One region of the Croceicoccus marinus genome, then DNA from elsewhere that is predicted to be linked to it. Evidence: riboswitches for the same ligand, from Rfam matches in the RefSeq annotation. Region 1 holds a riboswitch; the other holds the start of a gene.
The links. A riboswitch is a leader RNA that binds a small molecule or an ion and turns the genes downstream of it on or off. The one in region 1 is predicted to bind cobalamin.

Region 1 (5,531 bases):
TGGGGCAATGCAAATGTGGTGTCGCGCGGCAAAGCACCGAGCCATCGGACGGGCGGCTTCACGCTTTCGCGCAGCATATCGGCATGGCGGTCACCCGCAATGCGGTTGGCGATCACACCGTCGACCGCAACTTCCTGCCGGTAACTAGCCAGTCCGTGGACCAGCGCGCCAAAACTTTGCGCCATGGCCGATCCGTCGATGACTGCCAGCACCGACAGGCCGAAGTGCGCAGCGATGTCTGCGCTGGACGGATCGCCGTCGAAAAGCCCCATCACCCCTTCGACAAGAATGATGTCGGCGTCCTGCGCGGCATCGTACAGCAGGCGGCGGCAATGGTCCTCGCCCACCATGAACAGGTCGAGCTGGTGAACAGGATGGCCGCTGGCGCGTTCAAGGATCATTGGGTCGAGGAAATCGGGCCCGCATTTGAAAACCCGCACCCGCCGCCCCGCATCGCGGTGACGGCGGGCGAGAGCGGCAGTAATGCTCGTCTTGCCTTGCCCCGAAGCCGGCGCGGCGACCAGCAGGGCAGGGCAATGCGCCGCTGCGCTCACAAATCGATGCCCGGCTGCGCTCGGATACCGGCGCGGAAGGCATGTTTCACATCGCGGATTGCGCTCACCGTATCGGCGGCTTCGATAAAAGTGTCATGCGCGGCGCGGCCGGTAATCACCACATGCTGCATCGGCGGGCGCGCATGGATGGCGGGCATGATCTCTTCCACGGAGAGATAGCGATAAGTGACGAGATAGGTCAGCTCGTCCAGCACGACGAGGTGGATGGACCGATCGGCCAGCGCTTCCTTCGCCTTTTTCCATCCGGCGCGGGCGGCGGCGATGTCGCGGTCGCGTTCCTGCGTTTCCCATGTGAAGCCTTCGCCGCAGCGTTCCCAGCGCATGTTCGGGTCGCGCGCGAAAAAGGCGCGTTCGCCCACTTCCTCCTTGCCCTTGATGAACTGGAACACCGCTGCCTTGTGGCCATAGCCCAATGTGCGCGCCACCATGCCAAAGGCGGAGGACGACTTGCCCTTCCCATTGCCGGTAATCACCAGCAGTAGGCCCTTGTCCTGCGTGGCAGCGGCGATCCTTTTATCGACCGCCGCCTTGTGCTTGCGCGTGCGTTCGCGGTGGCGGGCATTGATGGCGTCCTTGTCGCTGCCGCTCACCGGCTGCTGTCCGGCAGGATGCGTCCGGTCAGCCGCTCCGCCGCTATGTGGACGATCGCCGCCATGCCCGCCCAGCTGAGCGTCGCGGCCAGCGTGCCGGGAAAATAGCGTTCGATGCGAGGCAGGAACCCGGACACCGAGGCATCGGGGAAATACCCACTGAACGCATAGAATCCGCCGCTGCTAAACAGGTTCGATACGAAAGTCGCGCCGCACAGCACCGCGATCAAGGCAGGGAGGGTCGCCGGCTTCATACCCAAGCGCGCCGCGCCATACCGGCCCGCGAGCCACATCGCGCCATAGGCTGGCAGCAGCATCCAGTATGCGATGGTAAAGCAGAACCCCGAACCGCCCATCACGTAGATTGTGACCACATCGATCGCGAAACCCAGCGCGAAAAGCGCGAGAAAGGCAAGGCGCGGGCGGATGTAAAATCCCGCCACGAAAAAGCTGGCGAGGCTGGTTTCGGGAAGGTGGATATAGTCGGACAGCGAATGCGGGCGCGTGGCCAGCATCACTACAGCCAACACGGCGAAAAGAACGGCATCGAATTGCCGGATATTCAGGCGCTTTGCAGCGATTGGAACGGCGGTCATCATTGATCTCCTCCATAGGGTTCAACGATGCGTTGCCCGCCGCGTAAGACGACGGAACAGGCGCGGCGCAGGGCCGCGGCAGCCGAAATGATCTGCGAGTGCCGAATGACGCGGCCCTCCCTTTCTCAACGCACACACAAGTGTCGTCCACCAAGGGATTGGGCCCTCGTTCGACCGGTACATCCCGCCCGGGCGAAGAACGACGGCAACGGGCCGGTTTCCTGACTTACCGGGTCAACGCATTTCCGCCGCCTTCTCGGAAGGAAACAATCCTTCCAATGGCTTGTGGCAGAACGCTCACCGGTCACAGTTGCGGGAGCAGTGCCGGATTCGCAGATGTAGAATCCTGCTTGCCGGACTTCCCGATTAAGCCCTCGCGGGCACCCGTTACATTCTTGCCGATAGGGAGCATGCGCCGCCTCTGCAAGTCACCATCTGGTCACAAGCGGCTTGCCATATGGTTCATGGGCCATTATCCGCCTCGCCAGCGACAGGTTCCCCGCAAGGGGATCAAAAGGGAACGCGGTTCAAGACCGCGGCTGCCCCTGCAACTGTAAGCGGAGAGCCATCGGCCATCATGCCATTGGGGCAATCATCGTCCCGAGAAGGCGGCCGGACCGGCATCGACCCGCAAGCCAGGAGACCTGCCTGACGCTGTCGTTCTTCGTCCGGACAGGGTGTGCCGGCCGAACGGGGAAATCCCTCGTGAAACGACAGAAACTGCCTCGTGCGGCGCGTGCCGGACGGGACGGTCTGTGTGTGTTCACGCCGCAGTCGTTCCCCCGCTGCGATCCGCGCGTGGCATCTTGTCACTTGTGGGGATTGTCCATGCCCGAATTCAAATATGCGTTCCTGCCGGCGCTCGTTATAGGTTGCTCTCTTTACACCGTCGCCGAGGCCAATGACGCGGCAGGCGAAATCGTCGTTTCCGCCTTGCGTACTCCGGTCGACAGCGACCGCGTATCGTCGTCTGTTACCATTCTCGACCTTGAAGAGATCGAGACGGAGCAGCCCGTCGCGGTCACCGATATTCTGGTCCGTACGCCCGGCATCAGCATGTCGCGCAATGGCGGCTATGGGGCGGCGACATCGCTGCGCATACGCGGCGCCGATGCGGGGCAAAGCGTGCTGGTGATCGACGGCATGCGCCTGTCCGATGCATCCACCACCGATGGCGGGGCAGATTTCGGCAATTTGTTCGCCGACGATATCGAACGGATTGAGATTTTGCGTGGGCCGCAATCGATCCTGTGGGGCAGCCATGCAATTGGCGGGGTGGTCAATGTGGTCACGGCCAGCCCCTCCGATCCGCTGGAAGGGCGCCTCACGCTCGAAGGCGGATCGCGCAATACGCTGAACGCGCGGGCAGGCGTGGGCGGCAGCGGCAAGGCGATCGACTGGCGGATCGCTGGCAGCACATTTACTACTGACGGCATATCGGCGCGCAGCAACGGCACCGAGCGGGACGGCTATCGCCGCCAGTCCGCCAGCGGCACGCTGACGGCGCGGATCGCGTCGGTACTGTCGCTGAACCTGCGCGGCTACTACGCCGACGGACGTAATGATTTCGATGGGTTTGCCGGTGACAGTCGCGCTTATGGGCTGACACAGGCGTGGACAGCCTATGCGGGTGTGAATGCAGCGCTGCTGGACGGGCGGTTCACCAACCGGCTGGCGGTGATGGAAAGCCGCACGGACCGCGATAATTTCGACCCCGACCGTTCGGTGCGCAGCCAGACATTCGACGCGCAGGGCCGTGGTCGCCGGTACGAATATCAAGGCGGCTTCGCCCTATCGGACGCGGTGCAATTTGCATTCGGTGGCGAGCGTGAGGAACAGCGCATGCGCACCGCATCGCCGGGCAATAATACATTGCCCTTCACTACCACGCGGGCCGAGGCGGATATCGACAGTGTCTATGTGCATGCCCGCGTTTCACCCACGGCGGGGATGACGCTGGAGGGCGGGGTTCGCCACGACGACCATTCGCGTTTCGGCGGCAATACCGTGTTCAGCGCGGGCGGCAGCTTCGTCCCGTGGGATGGCGGCACCATATTGCGCGCCCGATATTCCGAGGGGTTCAAGGCGCCGTCGCTCTATCAGCTGTTCACCCAATACGGATCGGCGGATCTGCAGCCCGAACATGCCAAGGGCTGGGAAGCGGGCGTGGAGCAATATCTGCTGGACCGGCGCGTTTCCCTGTCTGCCACCTATTTCGAAAGGGACAGCGATAATTTGATCGACTTTGCCTATTGCCCCACCACCGGCACGCTGCCCGGCGAATGTTATATTCCCGGCACCGGTGTCGAGCGGTTCGGCTATTACGCGAATATCGACGAAAGCCGTGCGCGCGGCGTGGAGCTGGCCGGTTCGGCGCAATTCGGGGGCTGGTTCGCGCGCGGCAATTTCAGCTGGATCGATGCCGAGGATCGCAGCGCCGGTACGACCTATGGCCAGCAATTGCCGCGTGTGCCGCGCTATCTGGCGAACGGATCGTTCGGCTATGAGGCGGAGGACGGCTATTCGGCCAGTATCGCTCTGCGCTATTCGGGTGAAAGCCGCGACCGCGCGGGCGGAGTCATGCTGGACGATTATCTGCTGACCGATCTGCGTGCAGAGGTGCCGGTGGGTGCCGAGCTGTCGCTATATGGGCGGGTCGAGAACCTGTTCGACAGCGATTACGCCACCGCCAACGGATACGGCACATTGGGACGCAGCGCCTATGTCGGCGCAAGGGCGCGTTTCTGATGCTGCGCCCTGCCAGTAGCGGCCCCTCGGTCGTGGTGTGCAGCACCTGCCGCCTGTCACCCGACCGGCGCGAGGACGATGAAGGGCGGCGCGGCGGCGCGCTGCTGGCAGGGGCCATGCGCGATCTGCAACGGGCCGAGCCGCGCTATGCGGACATTGCCGTCGAGGAAATGCCCTGCCTCTTTTCCTGCTCGCGCCACTGTGCGGTGCATATCCGCGCGGCGGGCAAGATCGGCTATGTTCTGGGCGATTTCACCCCTGATGATGCCAGTGCACGCGCCGTGCTGGACTATGCCGTGCATCATGGCGCCAGCGAGCACGGGCAGGTTCGCTATGCCGATTGGCCCGACGGAGTTAAGGGCCATTTCATCGTCCGGATCCCGCCCGAAGGGAGCGTGGTGGCATGATCCGCTTTGCCACTCCCGCTGAGTTTAACGCTGCCTTGCGCGATTTGCCCATGCCCGATGCTGCCGCGCGCGACGCCGCTGCGGCGCGGCAGGCGCAATTGACCAAGCCTGCAGGTTCGCTTGGCCGGTTAGAGGATATCGCGCTGTTCATGGCGGGCTGGCAGGGCAGCGTTTGCCCGACCGTCGATCGGATCGCGGCCGTTGTCTTCGCCGGAAACCACGGCTGCGCCGCGCGCCGGGTTAGCGCGTTTCCCACCGAGGTAACTGCGCAAATGGTGGCGAATTTCCACGATGGCGGCGCGGCGATCAATGCGCTGGCGCGGGCCTGCGGCGCGTCGCTGGCGGTGGTGGCGCTGGATCTGAACCGGCCCACCGGCGATATCGCGCGTGGCCCAGCGATGAGCGAGGCGGACTGCCTTGCCGCGTTGAACGCTGGCGCGGCATCTTTGCCCGACGATTGCCAGCTTTTCCTGCCCGGAGAGATGGGGATCGGCAATACGACCCCTGCGGCGGCGCTGTGCGCGGCCAGCTTTGGCGGCAATGCGGCTGATTGGGTTGGCAAGGGCACGGGCATCGATGCCGCCGCGCTGGTACGCAAGCGGCAGGTGGTGGACG
Region 2 (5,531 bases), on a different replicon from region 1:
TCCTGGCGACCAGCCTCTCGCCAGCCTCGACTTCGCCCGCCAGCGCCGCGAGTTCGCGGATCTGGGCGATGGAATCGGCGACCGTGGTGATGGTGCCGGTCTTGACCACGCGCAGGCCCATGCGCGCGAAGGCCTGTTCGGTGGCGGGCGGCAGGAAGGTGCTGGCCACCACCAGGTCGGGCCGGAGCGCGGCGACTTCCTCGGCATTGCCCGACACGGCGGGAAAGCGCGCCGCGAGTTCGGGCGGCATCGACGATCCCGCCGGATCGTGGCTGTAGTGCGAGATTGCGGCCAGCCGCCCCGGTGCGATCTCGGCCAGGATCGCGTCGGTGCACGGGTTCAGAGACACGATGACGGGCTCGGCTTCGGACAAAGGCGAGCCTTCGGGAACCGGCACATCCTGGCGAACGCGCGAGCCTTCCGGGGCCGGGGCGGCGGCAGGCGTGCAGGCGGCCAGCATTGCTGCCGCCGCCGCCACGACTGCCGACCGCGCCGCCATCAGATTTTCACCCGCGCTCCGCCATAGGCAGCGGCGCCGGACGAATTGTAGCCCGCGACCGTCTGGTAGCCCGCATCGAACAGGTTCTCGACCCGCCCGAACAGTTCCAGCCTGTCGCCCAGCGGCATCGAGGCGCGAAGATCCACCGTCACGAAGCCGTCGAGCCGCGTGAAATTGCCGCGATCGTCATAGCTGTCGCCGACCAGCCGCACGTCTGTGCCCAGCATCAGCCCGGTGGGGGTGGCCCAGTCCACCATGGCGGTGACCGCGTGATCCGGCCTGCGGTTGAGGTTATTGCCCTGATAGGTGCCGCCCGCCGTCCGGTCCTCGGTCTCCAGGTATGTGTAGACGAGGCCAAGCCGCAGGTTCTGGGACGGGCGTGCCGCCAGTTCGAGTTCCGCGCCCTGCGCGCGGGCCCTGCCGATGTTGTAATAGACCGAATTCGCCAGATCGAAGTCGATCAGGTCGGTGCTGTCGCGGCGGAACAGGGTGGCGGCGGCGAAGAACATGCCGTCGCGGCGCCCCTTCTCGATACCGACATCATAGCCCTTGCTCCGCTCTGGGTTCAGCCCCTCGTCGCCGTAGAAGGAATAGAGCTGGTAGAGCGTGGGCGCCTTGAAGCCCTCGCCATAGGATGCGCGCAGCCGCAGCTGCGCACCCAGTTCCAGCGCGCCATTCGCGCCGAACGTCCATTCGTCGCCGAACAGTTCGTGATCGTCATAGCGCGCGCCCGCGGCGAGGGTCACGGCCGGGCCGCCCCAGGACAGCTGGCCATGTCCGCTGGTGAGCGTGGTCGAGCGGTCGCTGCCCGAATCCTCGAAGCCGTACCATTCGCGGTCGGCCCCGAAATCGATGCCCAGGCTGTCGGTAAGGCCGAAACGGCCGAACAGTTCGGCCCGCTCGAGCCTGCCCTTGGTCTCGTAGGGGAAATCGCCATAGCTTTCCCCCGTATAGAGCCGCGTCGTGTCGGACAGGGCATAGCCGCCGCGCAGGGTCAGCCTGTCGCCCTGATAGTCGGCGCCGATGCGGCCCGAATATTCCTCGGTATCCTGCAGGTCGTCGGTGTCGGCAAAGGCGTACAGGGGCGCGGGATAGCCGTCCTGCTCGAGCCGGCCATCGGCATAGCGGCCATTGGCGGTTAGCGAAAACGCGTCGCTTACGTGGAAGCGGCCGCGCCCCGCAAGCTGCCACTGGCGGAAGCCGTCGGCTTCGCCGCCCGTGCTGGCCGCGCTGAACCCGTCGGAATCGTACCAGCTGCCGGTCAGCCCCGCCTCGACACGATCGGTGACGACCCCGCCCGCCAGCGTTGCATAGGCGGTATCGAACGCGCCATATTCCGCGCTGGCGGAAATCCCGTCGACTTGCCGGGTGGTGAGGTTCATCACCCCGCCCATCGCGTCGGACCCCCAGATGACCGAGTTGGGACCGCGCAGCAGCTCGATCCGTTCGACACTGCCTGCCAGCACATTGGCGAAGTCGAACCCGCCGCCGGGCGCGGCGACGTCGTTCACCTTTACCCCGTCGATCAGGACAAGCAGTTGTTCCGAAAACGCACCGCGCACGCGCACGCCGGTGAACGAGCCGGCCGGCCCGTTCCGGCTGATCGCGACGCCGGGCAGGCGCCGCAGGACGCGGGACAGGTCGGGGCCCTGCACGGTCTCGATCTCGGGCAGATCGATGATGGAGATCGCCTGGCCGGTATTGTCGACCGAAAGCTCCAGCCCGGTCGCGGTGACGGTGATCGGATCGCCCGCTTCCTGCGCGGCGGCGGGGGCGATGAAGGCGAAACAGGATGTGACGAGGGCCGATGTGGCCAAACAGAAATCAAGACGCATGTATCCTCCGGACAAGAACGATTGCCGTTCCTGTCGGAAGACGCGGGATCGCGCCTTTCCGATGCCTTCGGTACACCCCGCCCGCTGGCTCGAACGACCGATACGGGCAGGTCTCCTGACTTCCGGATCGACGCGTTTCGCCGGCCTTCCCGGCCCCTTGCGGGACCAGTGACACGAAATGACGAACGCTCACCGGTTACAGTTGCGGGGGCAGCGCCGGAATTGCCGGACCGCACGCGTTTGACGCACGGCATGACGCACCGATCTTCCCTCTTAGGGCCGGCTGCGCGACAACATGCCCAACCGGCCAACCCATAACGATGGCGCGGCGCATAGCCATGAGAACAATCGGTTGGCAAGCTGAACTTGTCCATCTGACGAGATGGAAATCGATTGTTGCTATTGCGAACTCTTATCAAAGATAATCCAGAAGCCCTCTTTTTTGCCGGTTGCAATCGCCTATCTCGGGGCCTACGGCACATGCCCGAAACAGCGCCCATCTTCGCAGCACAAAAGGGCGCACCCACGGGAAAGAAGAAGAGGAAGAGAGTCGATGGCACGCAAGAAGATCGCCCTCATCGGATCGGGCATGATCGGCGGCACGCTCGCCCATCTGGCCGCGAAGAAGGAAATGGGCGACATCGTCCTTTTCGACATCGCCGAGGGCATGCCCCAGGGCAAGGCGCTGGACCTGTCGCAGTGCGGTCCGATCGAGGGCTTCGACGCGAATATCACCGGCACGAACGACTATGCCGATATTGCCGGCGCCGACGTGATCATCGTGACGGCGGGCGTTCCCCGCAAGCCGGGCATGAGCCGCGACGATCTTCTCGGCATCAACCTCAAGGTGATGAAGTCGGTCGGCGAAGGCATCAAGGCGCATGCGCCGGACGCCTTCGTGATCTGCATCACCAACCCGCTCGATGCGATGGTCTGGGCGCTGCGCGAGTTTTCGGGCCTGCCGCACAACAAGGTCGTGGGCATGGCGGGCGTGCTGGATTCGGCGCGCTTCGCGACGTTCCTTGCGTGGGAGTTCGAGGTTTCGGTTAAGGACGTGAACGCCTTCGTTCTGGGCGGCCACGGCGACACCATGGTGCCGGTGCTGTCCTATTCCACCATCAGCGGCATTCCCGTGGGTGACATGGCCAAGATCAAGGGCGTGGACGCGGGCCGACTGGACGAGATCGTGCAGCGCACCCGTTCGGGCGGCGGCGAGATCGTCGGCCTGCTCAAGACCGGTTCGGCCTATTACGCCCCCGCCACCAGCGCGATCGCCATGGCAGAGGCCTATCTGGGCGACCAGAAGCGCATCCTGCCCTGTGCCGCGCATCTTTCCGGCGAATACGGCGTTGACGGCCTGTATGTCGGCGTTCCTGCCGTGATCGGTGCCGACGGCATCGAGAAGGTGGTCGAGATCGAGTTGAGCGACGAGGAGAAGGGCAACCTCCAGGTGTCGGTCGACGCGGTCAAGGAACTGCTGGAAGCCTGCAAGGGCATCGACGGCGACCTAGCCTGAATTTCTTCCGGGCGGCCTGACGGCCGCCCGCCCCTCCCGACAAGGAGAGCGTTAAATGTCCATTCTCGTCGACAAGAATACCAAGGTCATCACCCAGGGCATGACCGGATCGACCGGCACGTTCCACACCGAACAGGCGCTGGCCTATGGCACGCACATGGTTGCGGGCGTAACCCCCGGCAAGGGCGGCACGACCCACATCGGCCTGCCGAACTATGACACGGTGGCCGAGGCGAAGGCCGCGACCGGCGCGACCGCTTCGTGCATCTATGTGCCGCCGCCGTTCGCAGCGGACTCGATCCTGGAAGCGATCGACGCCGAGATGGAGCTGATCGTCGCCATTACCGAGGGCATTCCGGTGCTCGACATGGTGCGCGTGAAGCGTGCGCTGCAGGGTTCGAAGGCGCGCCTGATCGGTCCGAACTGCCCCGGCGTGCTGACCCCCGGCGAATGCAAGATCGGCATCATGCCCGGTTCGATCTTCAAGAAGGGCTCGGTCGGCGTCGTCTCGCGTTCGGGCACGCTGACCTATGAGGCGGTGTTCCAGACCACCAATATCGGGCTTGGCCAGACCACCGCGGTCGGCATCGGCGGCGACCCGGTCAACGGCACCAATTTCATCGACGTGCTGGAACTGTTCCTGGCCGATGACGAGACGAAGTCGATCATCATGATCGGCGAGATCGGCGGCAGCGCCGAGGAAGAAGCGGCACAGTTCCTGAAGGACGAAGCCAAGCGTGGGCGCAAGAAGCCCATGGTCGGCTTCATCGCGGGCCGCACGGCGCCTCCGGGCCGCCGCATGGGCCATGCCGGCGCCATCGTATCGGGCGGCCAGGGCGGCGCCGAAGACAAGATCGCGGCAATGGAAGAGGCTGGCGTCCGCGTCTCGCCCTCGCCCTCGCTGCTTGGCGAAACCCTGGACGGGCTCCTCAAGGAACTCGCCTAAGCTATTCGCCGCGGCCCGCCTTCCTTGGGGAGGAGGAGGCGGACCGCGGCCTGAAACACCAGGCCTGCGACTGCGGGCAACCATTGGAAGACACCATGGGTAAAGAGCATCAGACCTTCCTCCCCGAGATGGAGCCGAGCGAGGCCCAGCCCGGTCCGTCGTGGCAGCGCAAGAGCTGGCCGCTGACCGGCGAGGACGGCTTCGACGACCTGACGATGGCGCTGGATCCGACGCGGATGAAGGCGGCGCTGAAGGAAGCGGCGAAGAAGAAGGGCGTGCCGGTCGACGACAAGGCGATCGAGGCGGCGGCAGACGATTCCGTCCGCGCGATGATGCTGATCCGCACCTATCGCGTGCGGGGCCACATGGCGGCGGACCTCGATCCGCTGGGTCTGTCCAATCGAGAACTGCCCAAGGATCTGACGCCCGAGTATCACGGCTTCAAGCCGGGCGACCTTGACCGCAAGATCTATGTGGGCGGTAATTTGGGCCTTGAATGGACGACCGTGCGCGAGCTGGTCGAGATCCTACGCGCGAACTATTGCGGCAAGGTCGGCCTTGAATACATGCACATCGCCGATGTCGAGGAACGCCGCTTCCTGCAGGAAAAGATGGAAGGCGCCGACAAGTCGATCGACTTCACCATCATGGGCAAGAAGGCGATCCTGGGCGCGGTGATCCGCGGCGAGCAGTACGAGAAGTTCCTCGCCAAGAAATATGTCGGTACCAAGCGTT

Region 2: linked by a shared signal. The riboswitch ahead of A9D14_RS04220 (TonB-dependent receptor plug domain-containing protein) and the one ahead of A9D14_RS15250 (hypothetical protein) in region 1 are both predicted to bind cobalamin.

What each region holds. Positions count from the first base shown of each region.
Region 1 is NZ_CP019603.1:209,204-214,734, reverse strand. It holds gene A9D14_RS15260 (cobyrinate a,c-diamide synthase) at 1-554, opposite strand, end outside; gene cobO (cob(I)yrinic acid a,c-diamide adenosyltransferase) at 551-1,165, opposite strand; gene A9D14_RS15250 (hypothetical protein) at 1,162-1,761, opposite strand; cobalamin riboswitch at 1,956-2,164, opposite strand; cobalamin riboswitch at 2,237-2,427, shown strand; gene A9D14_RS15245 (TonB-dependent receptor plug domain-containing protein) at 2,590-4,509, shown strand; gene A9D14_RS15240 (DUF1636 domain-containing protein) at 4,509-4,916, shown strand; gene cobT (nicotinate-nucleotide--dimethylbenzimidazole phosphoribosyltransferase) at 4,913-5,531, shown strand, end outside.
Region 2 is NZ_CP019602.1:864,806-870,336, reverse strand. It holds gene A9D14_RS04225 (ABC transporter substrate-binding protein) at 1-499, opposite strand, end outside; gene A9D14_RS04220 (TonB-dependent receptor plug domain-containing protein) at 499-2,316, opposite strand; cobalamin riboswitch at 2,423-2,660, opposite strand; gene mdh (malate dehydrogenase) at 2,888-3,850, shown strand; gene sucD (succinate--CoA ligase subunit alpha) at 3,906-4,796, shown strand; gene A9D14_RS04205 (2-oxoglutarate dehydrogenase E1 component) at 4,892-5,531, shown strand, end outside.